DNA from 3 places in the Mycobacterium sp. NGS16 genome. Region 1 is predicted to be linked to each of the others. Evidence: riboswitches for the same ligand, from Rfam matches in the RefSeq annotation. Region 1 holds a riboswitch; each other region holds the start of a gene.

The links. Region 1 has a riboswitch for magnesium ahead of AC5Y4Q_RS20100 (PPE family protein). Riboswitches for the same ligand answer to the same signal wherever they lie in the genome.
Region 2: it holds a riboswitch for magnesium, as region 1 does, so the genes downstream of both, AC5Y4Q_RS07335 (PE family protein) here and AC5Y4Q_RS20100 (PPE family protein) in region 1, are expected to answer to the same signal.
Region 3: it holds a riboswitch for magnesium, as region 1 does, so the genes downstream of both, AC5Y4Q_RS21370 (Rv1535 family protein) here and AC5Y4Q_RS20100 (PPE family protein) in region 1, are expected to answer to the same signal.

Annotation. Positions count from the first base shown of each region.
Region 1 covers NZ_JCALEE010000012.1:58,107-63,249, forward strand. Annotated here, with positions in the region: gene AC5Y4Q_RS20085 (LysM peptidoglycan-binding domain-containing protein) at 1-137, opposite strand, end outside; gene AC5Y4Q_RS20090 (sterol desaturase family protein) at 259-1,167, opposite strand; gene AC5Y4Q_RS20095 (MgtC/SapB family protein) at 1,213-1,926, opposite strand; gene AC5Y4Q_RS20100 (PPE family protein) at 1,948-3,153, opposite strand; M-box (ykoK) riboswitch at 3,587-3,773, opposite strand; gene AC5Y4Q_RS20105 (PPE family protein) at 3,900-5,143, opposite strand, start outside.
Region 2 covers NZ_JCALEE010000002.1:361,469-366,611, reverse strand. Annotated here, with positions in the region: gene AC5Y4Q_RS07345 (DUF1906 domain-containing protein) at 1-114, shown strand, start outside; gene AC5Y4Q_RS07340 (PPE family protein) at 146-1,357, opposite strand; gene AC5Y4Q_RS07335 (PE family protein) at 1,372-1,671, opposite strand; M-box (ykoK) riboswitch at 1,954-2,126, opposite strand; gene AC5Y4Q_RS07330 (TetR/AcrR family transcriptional regulator) at 2,405-3,019, opposite strand; gene AC5Y4Q_RS07325 (SDR family NAD(P)-dependent oxidoreductase) at 3,000-3,842, opposite strand; gene AC5Y4Q_RS07320 (LLM class F420-dependent oxidoreductase) at 3,955-4,824, shown strand; gene AC5Y4Q_RS07315 (nuclear transport factor 2 family protein) at 4,817-5,143, shown strand, end outside.
Region 3 covers NZ_JCALEE010000015.1:16,035-21,177, forward strand. Annotated here, with positions in the region: gene AC5Y4Q_RS21365 (MFS transporter) at 1-866, shown strand, start outside; M-box (ykoK) riboswitch at 900-1,068, shown strand; gene AC5Y4Q_RS21370 (Rv1535 family protein) at 1,298-1,501, shown strand; gene AC5Y4Q_RS21375 (hypothetical protein) at 1,505-1,780, opposite strand; gene AC5Y4Q_RS21380 (HAD-IC family P-type ATPase) at 1,777-5,143, opposite strand, start outside.

The DNA.
Region 1 (5,143 bases):
GAAGCCCAGATCGCCTTACCGCGTGAGGCCAGCACCAGGTTGCCGTCATCCTGCAAGGTCAGGGTGTAGGCCCCGTTCTTGGAGGTCAGCGACTCGCCTTTGACGAGCTTCTTTCCTGCGGTGAGCGTGTCTCCCAAGCTCTGTGCCACATTGTTCCCTTCTGATCGGGTCGCCGCGGCCGGACGCGCCGGGGCGTTCGTCGCCGTGATACGACGTCGCAAGCCTATGCGAACAGCACTCGGTGCGCTCCCCAATGCGTCATTGCCGCAGCGCCGCGGACGCGTCTGCGGCTCCCGACGGCATCGGCTGCCAGCCGGGCGGGCCGAACACATATCCGAGCCGGTCGCGCCAGCGGGTCGCGCCGCGCACATCGGCGACGATCGAGGCGTACTCGTGGATCTGCAGCGTCACGATGTTGAAGGTGTCGACCTGTTTGGTCAGCCCGTAGTGCGGACGAAACCGCTCGGGCGCAAAGGTGCCGAACATCCGGTCCCAGATGATGAGGATGCCGCCGTAGTTCTTGTCGAGATACTCCCGGTCCATCCCATGGTGCACCCGGTGGTGCGACGGAGTGTTGAAGACGAACTCGATGATCCGCGGCAGCTTGTCGATCCGTTCGGTGTGCACCCAGAACTGGTAGATCAGGTTGACCGAGAATGCAGCGAACACCATCCAAGGCGGAATTCCCATCAGCGGCAACGGAATCCATACCAGAATCTCGCCGCTGTTGTTCCACTTCTGCCGTAGCGCAGTGGCCAGGTTGTAGTACTGACTGGAATGGTGGGCCTGGTGGGTGGCCCAGATCAGCCGCACCCGGTGCGCGATCCGGTGGTAGGTGTAATACAGCAGATCCACGCCGAGGATCGCGATCACCCAGGTGTACCAGTCCTTCGGCGACAGGTGCCACGGCGCCAGATAGGTGTAGATGGCCGCATAGCCGAACAGCGCGAGCAACTTCCAGCCGGCGGTGGTGGCCACCGACACCAGTCCCATCGAGATACTCGTCCAGGCGTCCCTGGCGCGGTAGGACCCGCGTTCGAGATCTTCGAGCTTGCGCGCCGCAGTCCATTCCAGGGTCAGCAGCAGCAGGAAGAACGGAATGGCGAACAGCACCGGGTCGCGCATCGGCGCAGGCAACACCGACCACACCCCCGCGATCCAATCCATGATGCTCACCTCCGCCGACGCCAGCCTAGAGTGCTTCGCCCGTGATTATTCCGGCGACAGCGACGCCTGATCCTCGGAGTGCCAGTGCACCGCGTAGACGCCCGGCTGCAGCGACAATTCGCCGACGAGCCGCTCGAGGCGGTCCGGCGCCCGGCTGTCGGACAGCATGGACGCGGTGAGCGCGATGTTGTCCTCGGCGGCCCGGCCGGTGTGGATCCCGCGTAGCACCAAGTCGTTGCCGGCCGTGTGTTGCACGATCTGAGCGCGCAGGTACTTCTCGGATTTCGGCCGGCAGATCACCTGCACCTGGTAGGGCGACTGCGGTTCGTCCTCCTCGATGTGCTGATCGCGGTCGATCAGCCGGCCCAGCGGCCGCAGCAACAGGTGGGTGCCGACGATCGCGCCGGTACCAATCACCGCGAACAGCAGGTTCCCGGCCGCCGCCAGCACTCCGACGGCGGCCGAGCACCACAGGGTGGCCGCGGTGTTCAGGCCGCGGACGTTGAACCCTTCCCGCAGGATCACCCCGCCGCCGAGGAACCCCACCCCGGATACCACGTAGGACGCGACCCGAGTGGAGCTGGTGTCGCCGGCGGCGACCGCGTACAGCACGAACAGCGTTGCGCCGGCAGCCACCAGCGCGTTGGTGCGCAGCCCCGCCATCCGGGCCCGCCACTGTCGTTCCAGCCCGATCAGTGCACCGCAGCCCAATCCGACGGCCAGTCGCAGCGTGAACTCCGCGACGCTCAGCGTCTGCATGAGCTAACCCTGTCACACGGGCTAACCGGCGACCACCGGCCGACCCATCACCGTGGGCTTGAAGCCGTAGCGCGGGGCGGCGAAGCCGTAGTTGCGGCCCTGGCCGGCTCCGGCCAACGGCACCCCCGGCATCCCGGCCGCGCCCGGCTCGGGGGCGTGCGCGGCCACCGTCCAGCCGGTGGCCGCGACCGAGGTGCCCGGCGCTGCGGTAGCGGGAACCGCGGCTGCCCACGACTGCGGCACCGACAGCGCACCGACCGTGGAGGCTTGACCCATGGCCGCAGACGCCGTGCCGAGGCCGCCCAGCCCGCTGCCCAGGCCGTGCATCCCGTGGCCGAGCCCGCCGAGTCCGCCGAGCATCGGCGTGAACGGGTCGATGGCGCCCAGGCCCAGGGGGTCACCCGCGGCGATGGCCGCACCACGCACCACCGCCATGTCGGCGGCGAAATTGGAGATCCCGGCCGCTCCCATCGGGGAGAACGAGCTGCTCATCAGGTTGGTCATGGCGTTGGTCAGATCACCGGTACTGATCCCATCGCCTCCGGTGACCGGCGGCGTCGGCGGCTGCACCGGCGACGACAGGCTCTGCAGCGTCTGCGGGGTGTTGGTAAGCGCTTGGGACAGCGTGGATTGCGCGTTCGACGAGGCCGCGTTGCCGGCAGCCTGGGCGACTGCGGCCTGCTGGGCGCCCTGCGCCGACGGGTCGGCGACCTCGCGCGGTGGGGTGAACGGCGTCACCTTGGTGGCCGCTGCCGAAGCGGCCGCGTAGCCGTACATCGCGGCGGCGTCCTGAGCCCACATCTGGCCGTAGTGCGCCTCGGTGGCCGCAATCGCCGCGGCGTTCTGGCCCAGAATGTTGGTGGCCACCAACATCGCGAGCTGAGTGCGGTTGGCCACGATCAGTGGCGGCGGCACCGTCATCGCGTACGCCGCGTCAAACGCCGCGGCGGCCGCCTTCGCCTGTGCCGCAGCCTGCTCCACCTGAGCGGCGGTGGTGCCCATCCACGCGACGTAGGGCGCCGCCGCGGCGGCCATCGCGTTGGACGCCGGTCCCATCCAGCCTTCGCTGACGAGTCCGTTGATGACCGACTGGTAGGCGGCCTCGGCGGCGGCGAGCTCGGCGGCCATCTTGTCCCAGGCCCCGGCGGCGGCCATCATTGGTCCCGAGCCGGGTCCGGTGTAGATACGAGCGGAGTTGATCTCCGGCGGGAATGCTCCGAAGTCCATGGCATTGCTCCTTTTTGTTCGGTGGTTTTGATCGCTGGGCGGTCTTGGCGGTGTGCAGGCACGGTCGATGTCCCGATGCGTGTGCGGCCGTGTTTCAGACGGCAAGAAGGGTCGGGCGGCCGGTCATGGCGACATGCCGGAGCTGGGCATGTCGGAGAATCGCTGCGCGGCGAAAAGTCAAAGCTGGCAAGCGAATTCAAGACATGCCGAATCTGGCGCATTCCGCGAGCGGAAGGCACGCCAGTCGACGAGTTCAGCGCCGGTGAGAATCAGTTGGTGAAAGCGGTACCGAGATTGAAGGAGACGACCATCGATCTCGGATAGGAACTATCACTCGGACTCAATGTCGCTCTCACCTCCTCTCGGCCGGGGCACGCGCGGGTGCCTGCACGTCTGCACAAAGAGGTGAATCCGCCCGGCGGCACAGCCGGACTCCGCACCCCTCTCGTCAGAGCTTCGGCACTGCACGGCGTGTCCTGACCTGCGCAAACAATGCAGGTCCGGAAGCCACTTGGGCTCAACCCTTAATCCGGGAGGAGCTGTCCTGACCCGGGGCGTCTTTCGACGTTCGGGGTCAGTGGCCTGTATCCGTGCAGACGCCTCACCTAACGAGGTGCTTGCCACACCATAGTGCACCAGGTGGCTGGCAGGGTCAATCGGGCGCGGCGCGTCGCCGCCCACTTCTCGGTCACCGGTGCACGCCGGCCGCGAAAGACCTTGGCGGCGAAGCAGAATTGACGCCGACGTCAGCCCGGCTGCCGATCGGGCCCGGCGGTGTTCTGCCCGTCGCGGTTGACGTGTACGGCGTGCACACCGGGCTGCTCGGCGAGTTCCTCCAGCAGACTGTCCAGCCGGCTGGGATCGACGTGCCAGTGCTGCACGTCGGTGGTGCCGGCCAGCTCGGTGACCAGGCGCTCCAGCCGGGTCTGCGCATGGCCGTTCATCGCCGCGGCGGGTCGACTCCGGGGCGCGGCGCCGGTCAGCGCCCGGCCCGCCAGGCTCGCCATGGCCAAGTCGCCGAACACCCCGGTGGGGATCTGCGCGGCGGCCGGCGCCGCCGCCAGCCCGGCACCCGGCAGCGCAGCGGCAGCCATCTTGGCCACCGGCGCAGCCGCCACCCAGTTCGGCGGAACGCTGAGCCTGCCGATCGTGCCCGCGTTGCCCACACCGGCCGAGATTGGCGCGGCGGCGGCCGGTAGGGACGCTTCAGCGGCCAGCGCTGTTGCGCCGGAACCGAATCCGGCCTCACCACCGGTGGCCGCGGCGATGTCGAGGTCGATGTTGAGATTGCGGGAGTACTGGATCATGCCGTACAGGACGGTCTTGATCGCGTCGTTGAACGGCACAATGCTCTTCGGCAGGATCAGCAGGTAGGAAACCAGCTGCGACAGGGTCGGTGGGGTCGCTTGCGCCGATGCCGTCACCGCTGCCGGAGCAAGCCCATTCAGTGCCTGCGGTATGGCGGAGATCAACGGCGACAGCTGGGCGGGCCCGCTGCCGGCCGCGGCGACGGCCGCCGCCTGCCCGCCCAGCCCCGAGGGGTCGGTGGTGGCCGGCGGTTCGGTGAACGGGGCCAGTGCGGTCGCGGCCGCCGACTGGGCCGCGTAGCCGTACATCGCGACCGCGTCTTGCACCCACAGCTGGGCGTACTCGGCGTCGAGTGCGGCGATCGCGGCGCTGTTCTGCCCGAGTATGTTCGTCGCGACGAGCGTCGCCTGCGCGCTACGGTTCGCGGCGATCACCGGTGGCGGTGCAACGGCCGCGTGGGCCTGATCGAAGGCGCTGGCCGCCGCGATGGCTCGGGCGGCGGTCTGCTCGGCCAGTGCCGCGGTGGCGTGGAGCCACGCGACGTACGGTGTCACGGCGGCAGCCATCGACTCCGAGGCCGGTCCCAGCCACCCCTCGTCGGTCAGGCCCGTCAGCACCGACTGGTACGCCCTGGCGGCCGAACCGGTTTCGGCGGCCAGCCGCGCCCAGGCCGTCGCAGCGG
Region 2 (5,143 bases), on a different contig from region 1:
TTCCAGCGGGAAGTGGTCACCGCAACCGACCCGGGTTTCATGATCGACGACATCCACGTCGACGTCGACGACGTCTTGGCGGCCGATTTCGGGCAGTGGGATCTAACCCGGTGACGGACGGCTCCCTGGCGGGGCACGGAGATGCCTAGCCCACCACGACCGGGCGCGGCATGACGGTGAGCTTGACGCCGTAGCGCGGCAGCCCGAAACCGGAGCCGCCGTTGCGCCCGCCGCCGCCCGGCGGTATCGGCGGAGGCATGGCGGTCATGGACCTGCTCTCCGGGGCGACGCTCCAGCCGCTGGCCGATCCGGTGCTGGCAGCCGCCGCCGGGACCGCCGTTGCCCAGCTCGGGGGCGTGGACAGCGATCCGACCAGGGTGGCACGGCCCACTCCGGCCGACACATTTGCGCTTGCGCCGCCGGCAGCACGCCCGGCGACGTCGAGGCCGCTGGTGGCTGACGACGCGAGCGACATGGCTGGCGCGGCGCCGAGGCCGCCGCGGGACAGGGCGGCCGTGCCGCCGTCCATACCTCGGGCGAGAAAACCGAGTGTCGCCAAACCGGAAAACCCTTCGATGTTGCCACCGGGGTCGAAGATCCCGGTCGCGGCGATCGTGTTCCACAGCTGAGCATTGATATTCAGCCCGGATCCGTCGTCGCTGCCCCAGGTATCTCCGAACAGGCCATCGAAAAACTTCGTCCAGTCCCAATCGGGTGACGAGGGCGACGTGCCCTCTGCCGGCGACGCCATGCTCCGCAATGCGCTCGGCACGTGGGAGTGCGCATTGGCGGCGTCGGCAGGGACGCCGCCGGAACTGCCCTGCTCTTCCGGCCTGGTGGTCTCCGGTGCGACAGTGAACGGGACCAGTTTCGCGGCGGCCGCGGAAGCGGCGGCATAGCCGTACATCGCAACGGCGTCCTGGGCCCACATCTGGCCGTAGCGCGCTTCGGTCGCTGCAATAGCAGGCGTGTTCTGTCCGAGGGCATTGGTCTTGACCAATGCCGCCAACATCACTCGATTGGTCGCGATTTCCGCCGGTGGCACCGTCATGGCGTAGGCCGACAAATAGGCGTCGGCCGCTGAATTCGCCTGTGCCGCGGTTTGCTCAGCCTGTTCGGCAGTGAGACTCATCCACGTCATGTAAGGCTCGGCTGCCGCCAGCATCGCCGACGCAGACGGACCCCACCACCCCTGGCTCACCAGACTTGCCACCGACCACTCGAAAGATATTGCCGCCGACCGAAGTTCAGCGGCAAGCTGGTTCCAGGCTGCCGCTGCGGTCAGCATCGGCCCGGCTCCCGGCCCGGCGTACATCCGCGCCGAATTGATCTCCGGTGGAAACGATCCGTAATCCATCGCTAAACAACCTTTCAGTAGACCGAAATGACGTTGGCGGCGTCAGTCGCCGCATACGAGTGCGCGCTCATCTGCAGCGTGTCCACGAACCTCTCGTACACCTCCGCGGCACGCTTGCTGATCGCTTGATACATCTGCGCGTGGATGGCGAATTGAGCGGCGGTCAGCGCCGAGACTTCATCTGCTGCCGCTGGAACCAGACCGGTAGTCGGCGCCGCGACTGCGGCGCTCTGTGCGGCCACAGCGGCGCCGATGCCACGCAGATCCGCCGCTGTCGCGGTCAGTTCTTCGGGCAGGGCGGATACAAAAGACATCGAAACTCCTTTGGACATGGCGAATTACGCCGATTCGGCAGGCAAACTCGCGCGCTGAAACCGCGCTGGACGGTGCGGTCGGACAGCGCGGGTACGGTACGGCGTAAACCGATTCAGAGGGTGAAGGCGGCGCCGGGAACGGATTCGAACGAAGTGGTCGTCGAACTCGGATAAGGACTATCGCTCGGACTCAATGTCGCTCTCACCTCCTCACGGCCAGGGCACACGGGGATGCCGTTGCGGCGTGCACAGCGGGGCGAGTCGTGCCGGCAGAAGAGCCGGCCGGCACCCCTCTCGTCAGAGCTTCGGCACTGCACGGCGTATCCGGTCAGAAGCCGGAAGCCACTTGGGCTCAACCCTTAAGCCGGGAAGAGCTGTCCTGACCCTGGGCGTCTCTCGACGTTGGAGGTCAGTGGCCTGTATCCGCACAGACGCCTCACCTAGCGAGGTGCGTTCGCGGCCATGGTGGCAGCAACGGTGCACAGAGTCAACTCGAGCGGCACGCCTCAGGCGTGTCGTTCGTCTCGCCCGAGACCGATAGCAGGCCGAGAGGCACTGGCGCGCTACAGCTTTCGTAGCGACCCGGCATGAAACGACCGATGCAAAACCCAGAACTGTGCAATGGCTGCCGAAATATGCTGCGCATCAGCCCGGTTCGCCGGAGAGCGAGGCCCGCCGAGCTGCGGCGTCGTGGAAAGTGCGTAGAACTTGCTGTGCGCACTGTGCCAACACGCTATGCGCTCCTAACGCCGCCTTCGGGCCTCTCACCCCAGGGCGCCAACAGCAGCTCACACGCGCGGCGCATGTCGCACTCGGCCTGGGCGGGCGTGGTCGCGCCCATCACGGCCCACGACAGGATGCCGTAGGCACATTGTTCGACCAGCAGAGCGATCTGCGCGTCCTGCGGCGACGGCTCAGTGATCGCAGCGACCGACAAAATGTTCTCCCGCAGGTTGAAGTCGCCGGTCGTGCTGGATTCAGCCCGCCGGGCGTTGACCGAGGCGATCATCGCTCGTGCCAGCAGGGGCCGGGCCAGCATGCTGCGGCAGATCCCGACCATGAGTTCGGCGACATCGGCTGCGGCACGTCCGGTGACCGCATGTGGGGCCCGCACCGCTCGGGTGTAGTGCTCCAGCAGTGCGGCGAACAGATGGTGTTTGGTCGGGTAGTAGCGGTAGACGGTGGTGATCGAGACCGCGGATTGATCCGCGACGTCCTGCATCCGGACGGCTTCCAGCCCATCGCGGGCGCCGAGTCGGGCCGCGGTGGCCAGGATCCGGTCGCAGCGTTGGCGTTGCGCGGGCGTCCTGGGGGTCGCGGGCTCGCGATCACTCGGGGGGCGGGGCATCGGAGGTCTGGCCAGGCTTGCGCTGCAGCAGTTTCTGCATCCACCGGTGGGAGCCCAGCACGGCTTCGGCCCGATCCGGGCCGGCGTGCAGTGCCGGGTTGTCGGCGTGGTCGGAGACGACGTGCACCGGCCCACGGGCCAGCTGGGTGAGGCCTTCGCGAGCCACATCGGCCGGATCGGACACGCGCAGTCCCGGCACGTCGAAATTGAGCCCGACCCGTTGCATGGCCGGTGTCTTGGTGACGCCGAGCACGAGTTCGAGAACGTGCACGTTGTAGTCTCGCAGTTCCAGCCATAGGCCCTCGGCAAAGATCCGGGTGAATGCCTTCACCCCGCCGTACACGGTGTGCCGCGCCGAACCCAGATAGCCGGTGAGGGAGCCGATCAACATCACGCCGCCACGGCGGCGAGCACGCATTGGGCCGGCGAAGTGATGGATCAGCGCCAGTGGCGTCGTGACGTTCAGATCGATCACCTGCTGGAAGGCCGCCAGGTCACCATCGAGGAACTCCGCACTGTGGGTATTGGCCCCGGCGTTGTAGACCAACAGCCCAACCTCGAGACCCGTTGTGGCCGCGACGATCTTCTCGAGACTGTCCGGCCGCGACAGATCCAGGGCCAGTTCGCGGACCTGCACGCCGAGTTCGCGACAGCGATCAGCGGTGTCGCGCAGCGGTTTCGGCTTGCGGGCGATCAGAACCAGGTGGATCCCCGCCCGGGCCAGCAGGAACGCGAACTCCGCACCGACGCCTTCGGAGCCCCCGGCGATCACCGCCCACGGCCCGTACTGCCGCGCCCACGCCTGATCGGAACCGCTGGACAACACCTACCTCCATAACTAAAATTCATTCCAGTTTCGGACGAGGCTACCTCAGCCACACGGCGCAAGGAAAGTGCATGACGCCATTGCGGTACGACGTTTACCGGGCTCGCTGATGCGCGTCGGCCTATTCACGCCGGTGGTGATCCAGGTGCCCGGCACAGCATCCGACTGGGAAGCCGGCGGCGGGATCGACGACATCGCCGAGATCGCCGCGACCGCGGACGACCTCGGCTTTGCCTACCTCACGTGTTCCGAACATGTCGCGGTGCCGGTCGAGGTGGCGGCCGTCCGCGGCGGGACATACTGGGATCCGTTGGCCACCCTGGCGTTTCTCGCCGCGCGCACCACGCGGATCAGGCTGGTGACCTCGGTGGTGGTGCTGGGCTATCACCATCCGCTGGAGATCGCCAAGCGCTACGGGACCCTCGACCGGATCAGCGGCGGCCGGCTCACGCTCGGCGTGGGTGTGGGTTCGCTGCGCGAGGAGTTCGATCTGCTTGGCTGCGCGTGGGACGATCGCGGCGCGCGCGCCGACGACGCGATGAAGGCCCTGCGTGGGTGCTTGTCGATCAGTCGGCCAGCCTATGACGGACCCTATTACCGCTATGACGGGCTGATCGTGGAGCCCTGCGCGGTGCAACCGCGGGTGCCGATCTGGGTGGGTGGGCGTACGAGGCGCTCGCTTCGGCGCGCCGTGGAATTAGGTGACGGCTGGACACCGTTCGGCCTGACCACGGCCGAGGTGGCGAAACTGCTGGACTCCGTCGACCTTCCGGACGGCTTCACCGTCGTGCTGGCGACACCGCCGCTCGACCCGATCGGTGCCCCGCAGCACGCGAGCGAACAGATCGACCGGCTGGCCGAAGCCGGCGCCACCGACGTCAGCTGTGTGATCTCGGCACGGTCTTCGGCGCATTTCTGCGAGCAGCTGGCGGCTCTGGCGCAGCTCACCAGCTCGCGGGAACGGAGCGCCGATGAATGAGCAACGGCTCGCCGAACTGGAACGCCGGCTGCAACGGATCGAGGACGAACGCGCGATCGAACGGTTGATCGCCAGCTACGGCCCATTGGTGGATGCCGGCGACTCCGAAGCTGCCGCCGCACTCTGGTGTGACGACGGGGTGTATGACGTCGAGGACTGGCTCATGCAGGGCCGCAACGACATCGAGGCGATGGTGCGCTCGTCGGGGCATCAGGATCTGATCAACCGCGGCTGCGTACACTTCCTCGGCCCCGCCGTGGTCACCGTCCACGGCGACGACGCGGTCGCGGTCTGCGCGTCGACCCTGCTGGTGAAGCGG
Region 3 (5,143 bases), on a different contig from region 1:
TGCTGATCATCTGGTTGCAGGGCATCTGGTTGCCGTTGCACGGGTACAGCTTCGAATCCACCCCGCTGTGGTCGGGGATCTATCTGCTGCCGATGACGGCCGGGTTCCTGCTGGCCGGACCGGTGGCCGGGTCGCTGTCGGACCGCCATGGCGCCCGGCCGTTCGCCGTGGGCGGCATGGTGCTGATGGCGGCGACATTCGTGGCGTTGATGCTGCTCCCGGTGGACTTCGACTACCGGGTGTTCGCGGCGCTGGTGTTCCTCAACGGGCTCGGCGGCGGCATCTTCACCGCCCCCAATAGCGCCGTGGTCATGTCGAGCGTGCCGGCCGATCAGCGCGGAGCCGCGTCGGGCGTGCGGGCCACGTTCTTCAACGCCGGCACCTCGCTGTCGATCGGGGTCTTCTTCTCCCTGATGGTGATCGGCCTGGCCAACACGCTGCCCGCGGCGATGGGCGCCGGGCTGCAACAGCAGGGCGTGTCGGCCGCGGTGGCCGATGAGGTGGCCGGGACGCCGCCGGTGGGCAGCCTGTTCGCGGCATTTCTGGGCTACAACCCGATCGCCGAGCTGCTGGGGCCCTCCGGAGCGCTGGATCAGCCCGGCGTCAATGCCCAGGCGCTGACCGGGCACACCTTCTTCCCGCAGCTGATCTCCGGGCCGTTCCACACCGGGCTGGCGGTGGTGTTCGCCGCCGCGGCGGTGATGATGGTGCTCGGTGCGCTGAGCTCCTGGGTGGCTCCGGGGCGCTACGCGGCCGAGCCGGTGAACCTGTCCGACACCAGCCTGGGCAGCAACGTCGCGGAGCCCGATTCGGGCGCATCCGCGCACGTCAAGCCGGTCCGACACGCCCGGGAATCACAGAGTTGACCGCGGCTTGACCGTCATGCACTATGGAGCACGCAAGCACCTCGTTAGGTGAGGCGTCTGCACGGACACAGGCCACTGACCCCGAACGTCGAAAGACGCCCCGGGTCAGGACAGCTCCTCCCGGCTTAAGGGTTGAGCCCAAGTGGCTTCCGAAATATGGACACGCCGTGTAGTGCCGAAGCTCTGACGAGAGGGGTGCGGTCTCCCGACAGTCGTCGGAGCTGCCTCCCGAGCATGCGGTGGAACCGGTACGCCCAAGCGTGCCCGCGACCGAGAGGAGGTGAGGGACGAATGAGTTCCGGTGATAGTCCGAGCCGATATCTGACGTCTGTTCCGTCCCCATCCGAACGGTCGCATACCGCCTCCAGCTGAGCCCCAACCCCGGACTCCTCGCTGGGCGCGTAGCGCCGTTACGCGACTAGGAGGCCATCATGGTTGCAATCGCTTACAACGACATCCCGGCGCCGGCCCCGCGTGCCGCGAGCACGGCGAAGAAGCTGGACCCCCGACGGGCTGCGCCCGCCGCGCCTGCCTCGGACCCGGTCGTCGACATGACCACCCGGCTGCTCAGCGGCCCCCTGCACCAGATGTATGCCCTCCTGTGGCGGGTCGGGGTGCTCAGCGTCGACCACTGAGGTCTAGACGTCTTCGAGGGCCTCGCCGAGTTGCTCGAGTACCTCGCTGCGGTGGTTGTTGGCCAGAATGTGGCCGGCAGCCACCGCAACGGCAACCGGCCAGTCGATGATCTCGAAGGCCGCCAGCAGCGCCAGCCCCCCGTAGTAGGCCAGCTGGTCGGGACGGGGCACCGTCACCTTGCCGACCAGCGGCAACTCGACCGCGAAGGTCTCCGCTTCGCGGATATGGGCCACCGCTTCCCGTTGCGACGCGCCACGCCGCGGCTTGTCCGCCATCATGAGCCTCCTGGTGGCGACGGGTCGCCGGATGATCGGGTCGCGGCCGTTCCGCGACGAGAGCCGGTGTCCCCATTGTGCACAAGCCGCAGTCGCGGCGCGGGGTGGCCGTTGGACCTTGGGGTGCCGTCCGGCTGGCGCGGCCCCGGCACCATGAACTCGGTGGGCTTGTCCGCGATGTCCTGCCAACTGGACAGCAGCCGGGGCACCACCGCCGCACCGACGGTGGCCACCGTCGCCGTACCCAGCGCCTGGGCCCAGCCCACCGGGCCCAACGGGGTGCAGCCCAACAGCTGACTGACACCGGGAATGGAGATCAACGTCCCCATCACGCCGAGCGAGCCGACCGCGGTCAGCACCACCAGCGCGTCGTGGGAGTCCAGCAGTGTCTGGCCCAGCTGGGCGGCCACCAAGGACACCAGGGCGACGGTCGACGCCCGCTGCTGGCGGCCGGTGAACGACGCCAACGCCCATGCGCCGACCGCCGACGACGCGGTGGTCACCCCGCGCACCGCGACCGCGCGCCACAGCGCGTCCGGGTCCGGCCCGCGAGCGGCCGACGCTGCGGACTCGCTCAGCTCGCTGACCGCCAGCGCAGTGGCCGGCAGCGCATCGGTGAGCATGTTCACCAGCAGCAGCTGGCGGGCGTTCAACGGTGAGCGGCCGGTGATCGCACTGCCGATGATCGCGAACGCCACCTCACCGGCGTTGCCGCCCAACAGCACCGCCACCGCGGCCTGCACCCGCTGCCACAGTTCGCGGCCCTCGTCGAGTGCGTCCAGCAGCGCATGCACCCGACCGCCGACCAGCACCACATCCGCAGCGGTGCTTGCCGATTCGCTGCCGTGCGCCACGACGGCGAGGCCCACGGTGGCCGCCCGGATCGCGGCCGCGTCGTTGGCGCCGTCGCCGACCATCGCCGACACCTTGCCGGTGCGCTCCAGGGTCTGGACGACCTGAACCTTGTTCTCCGGCGACATCCGGGCGAATACCACCTTCTCGTTCACCGCTTGCTCTTGGCCCTTGCGGGACAACGCATCCCAGTCCGTGCCGCTGATCACCTGATCGGCGCTGACGGCCAGTCCCATCTCCCGGGCGATCGCGGTAGCGGTGACCGGGTGGTCACCGGTGATCAGCCGCACCGGGATCTTGCGGCGGTCCAGTTCGGCCAACAGATCGGCGGCTTCCGGGCGCGGTGTGTCGGCGATCCCCAGCAGGCCGACGAAAGTCAGTCCGGCACCGCAGAATTCGGCGATGTCCTCCGGATCCGGATCATCGCCGAGGACGGCGACCTGTTCGGGGGACAGCTCGCGCCGGGCGACGGCGATCACCCGCAGGCCCTGGCCGGCCATGTCGAGCACCGTTCGGCGGATCGCCGGGTCACCGCCGCAGGCGGGCACTACCACCTCCGGGGCACCCTTGACGCACAGCTCGGCGCCGTCGACCGACGCCGAATAACTGCGGCCAGAGCGGAATGGCAGGTGGGCGACCTCGCCGCGATCAGGGTCCACCACTTCGGCGGCCACCGCGGCCTCGACGATCGCGGCATCGGTGGCGTGCACCTGCCGCCCGTTGGTCGCCGGCGCGGCGTGCGCTGCGGACGTCAAAACCTGGTCGGCCGAGTAACCCGGTGCGGGTTTGACCTGGGTCACCCGCAGCCGGTTCTGGCTCAGCGTCCCGGTCTTGTCGAAGCACACCACGTCGACGCGACCGAGCGCCTCCACCGAACGGGGAACACGTACCAGCACACCGGATTTGGTCAATCGGCGAGCGGATGCCTGCTGGGCGAGCGTCGCCACCAGCGGCAGCCCCTCCGGGATCGCCGCGACGGCGATCGCGATGCCGGACGCCACCGACTGGCGCAGCCCGATCCGCCGGAGCATGCCCAGCCCGGTCACCAGCGTCCCGCCGGCCAGGCTGATCCGCCACGCCTTGCTGGTCAGCAGGCTCAACTGGTGTTGCAGGCCGACCGCGGACTGCTCACCGGCGACCAGGTCGGCGGCCCGGCGACTGTAGGTGTCGCCCCCGGCGGCGGTCACCAGCGCCAACGCCGTTCCGGTGATGACCGTGGTGCCGGCGTAGACCATGCACTCGCGTTCCGGCAGTTCCGCCCCCGGGGTGGCCTCGACCTGCTTGACCACAGACAGGGATTCGCCGGTCAGTGAGGACTCGTCGACCTCGAGGTCGTCGGCGTCGATCAGTCGCCCGTCGGCGGGCACCACCTCATGCGAGCGGACCTCGATCAGTTCACCGGGCCGCAGATCTTCGGCGTTCACGTCGCAGTAGGTGCGGTCGTCGGTTGTGGCGCCCAGGATCACCTTGCGGGCGGGTGCCACCTGCTCGTTGAGCAGGACATTGAGCCGTCGCTCGGCCACCAGTCGCTGGGCGGCCGCCAGGACGGCGTTGCCGCCGAGCACCGAACCCACCAGGACGGCGTCGACCGGCGAGCCCAGCACCGCGCTGGCCGCTGCCCCCAACGCCAGCACCGGCGTGATCGGGTCGGATAGTTCACTGCGCACGGCCTGGGCGAACTGCCACAACAGCCGGGGCGGTGCGGTGCGCTGCGCGCCGCGGCGGGCCAGATCGACGGCGGCCAGCGCGGCCGCCGCCGCCGGAGCGCGGCGGGTCTCGGCCGGGACCTCCAGGTCCGGCGGCGGAAGTACCGCCTGTACCTGCTCGACCGACATCGCGTGCCATTCGTGCACCGCCGCCGGCCGCGGCGTCGCGGCATCCACCGCACGCCGGGCCAGCCAGTAGCCGGACAGCGCGCCGGCCGCCGCGCCGGTGGTCACCGGGCCGGGCCCGCGACCGCGCACCCCGGGCAGCATCAGCAGCGCACCCAACGTCGAAGCGCCGGTGGCGATCTCGACACCGCGGCGGGCGGCGGAGCGAGCCGCCGGCAGCGCGTGCAGCACTCGCCACGCGGCAGCCAGGTCGGTCAGCAACACGTCGGCACACCACGGCGGGCGATCCCGTCCCGGCAGGATGCCCAGCGCCACGTCGGCGGCCGCCAATGCTTCGACCGCGGCCGTCGACAGCACCGCGACATCGTGACCATCGGCCTGATAGGCGCTGACCGCGGCGACCAGCGCCTCGTCCACCGAGGCCCCGTCCAGTGGTCGGATGTCGTCGAAGATCGGGCGCAGCTCGCCGAGCGCCTCGGTCTCGACCGAGACCACTTCCACGTCGGCATGCCGGGCCTCGGTCACCACCGCGGCGGCCAACGGCAGCAGCGCGGGCTGGAACGACGCCTCGACGCCGGCGCGCGGACCGATCCGATGCCAGCCCGGTGTGAGGCCAGGGTCGCTCAGCCGGGCTTGGGCCTGCGCCCACACGGCGCGCAGCTCGTCGTCGTCGGCGCCGCGC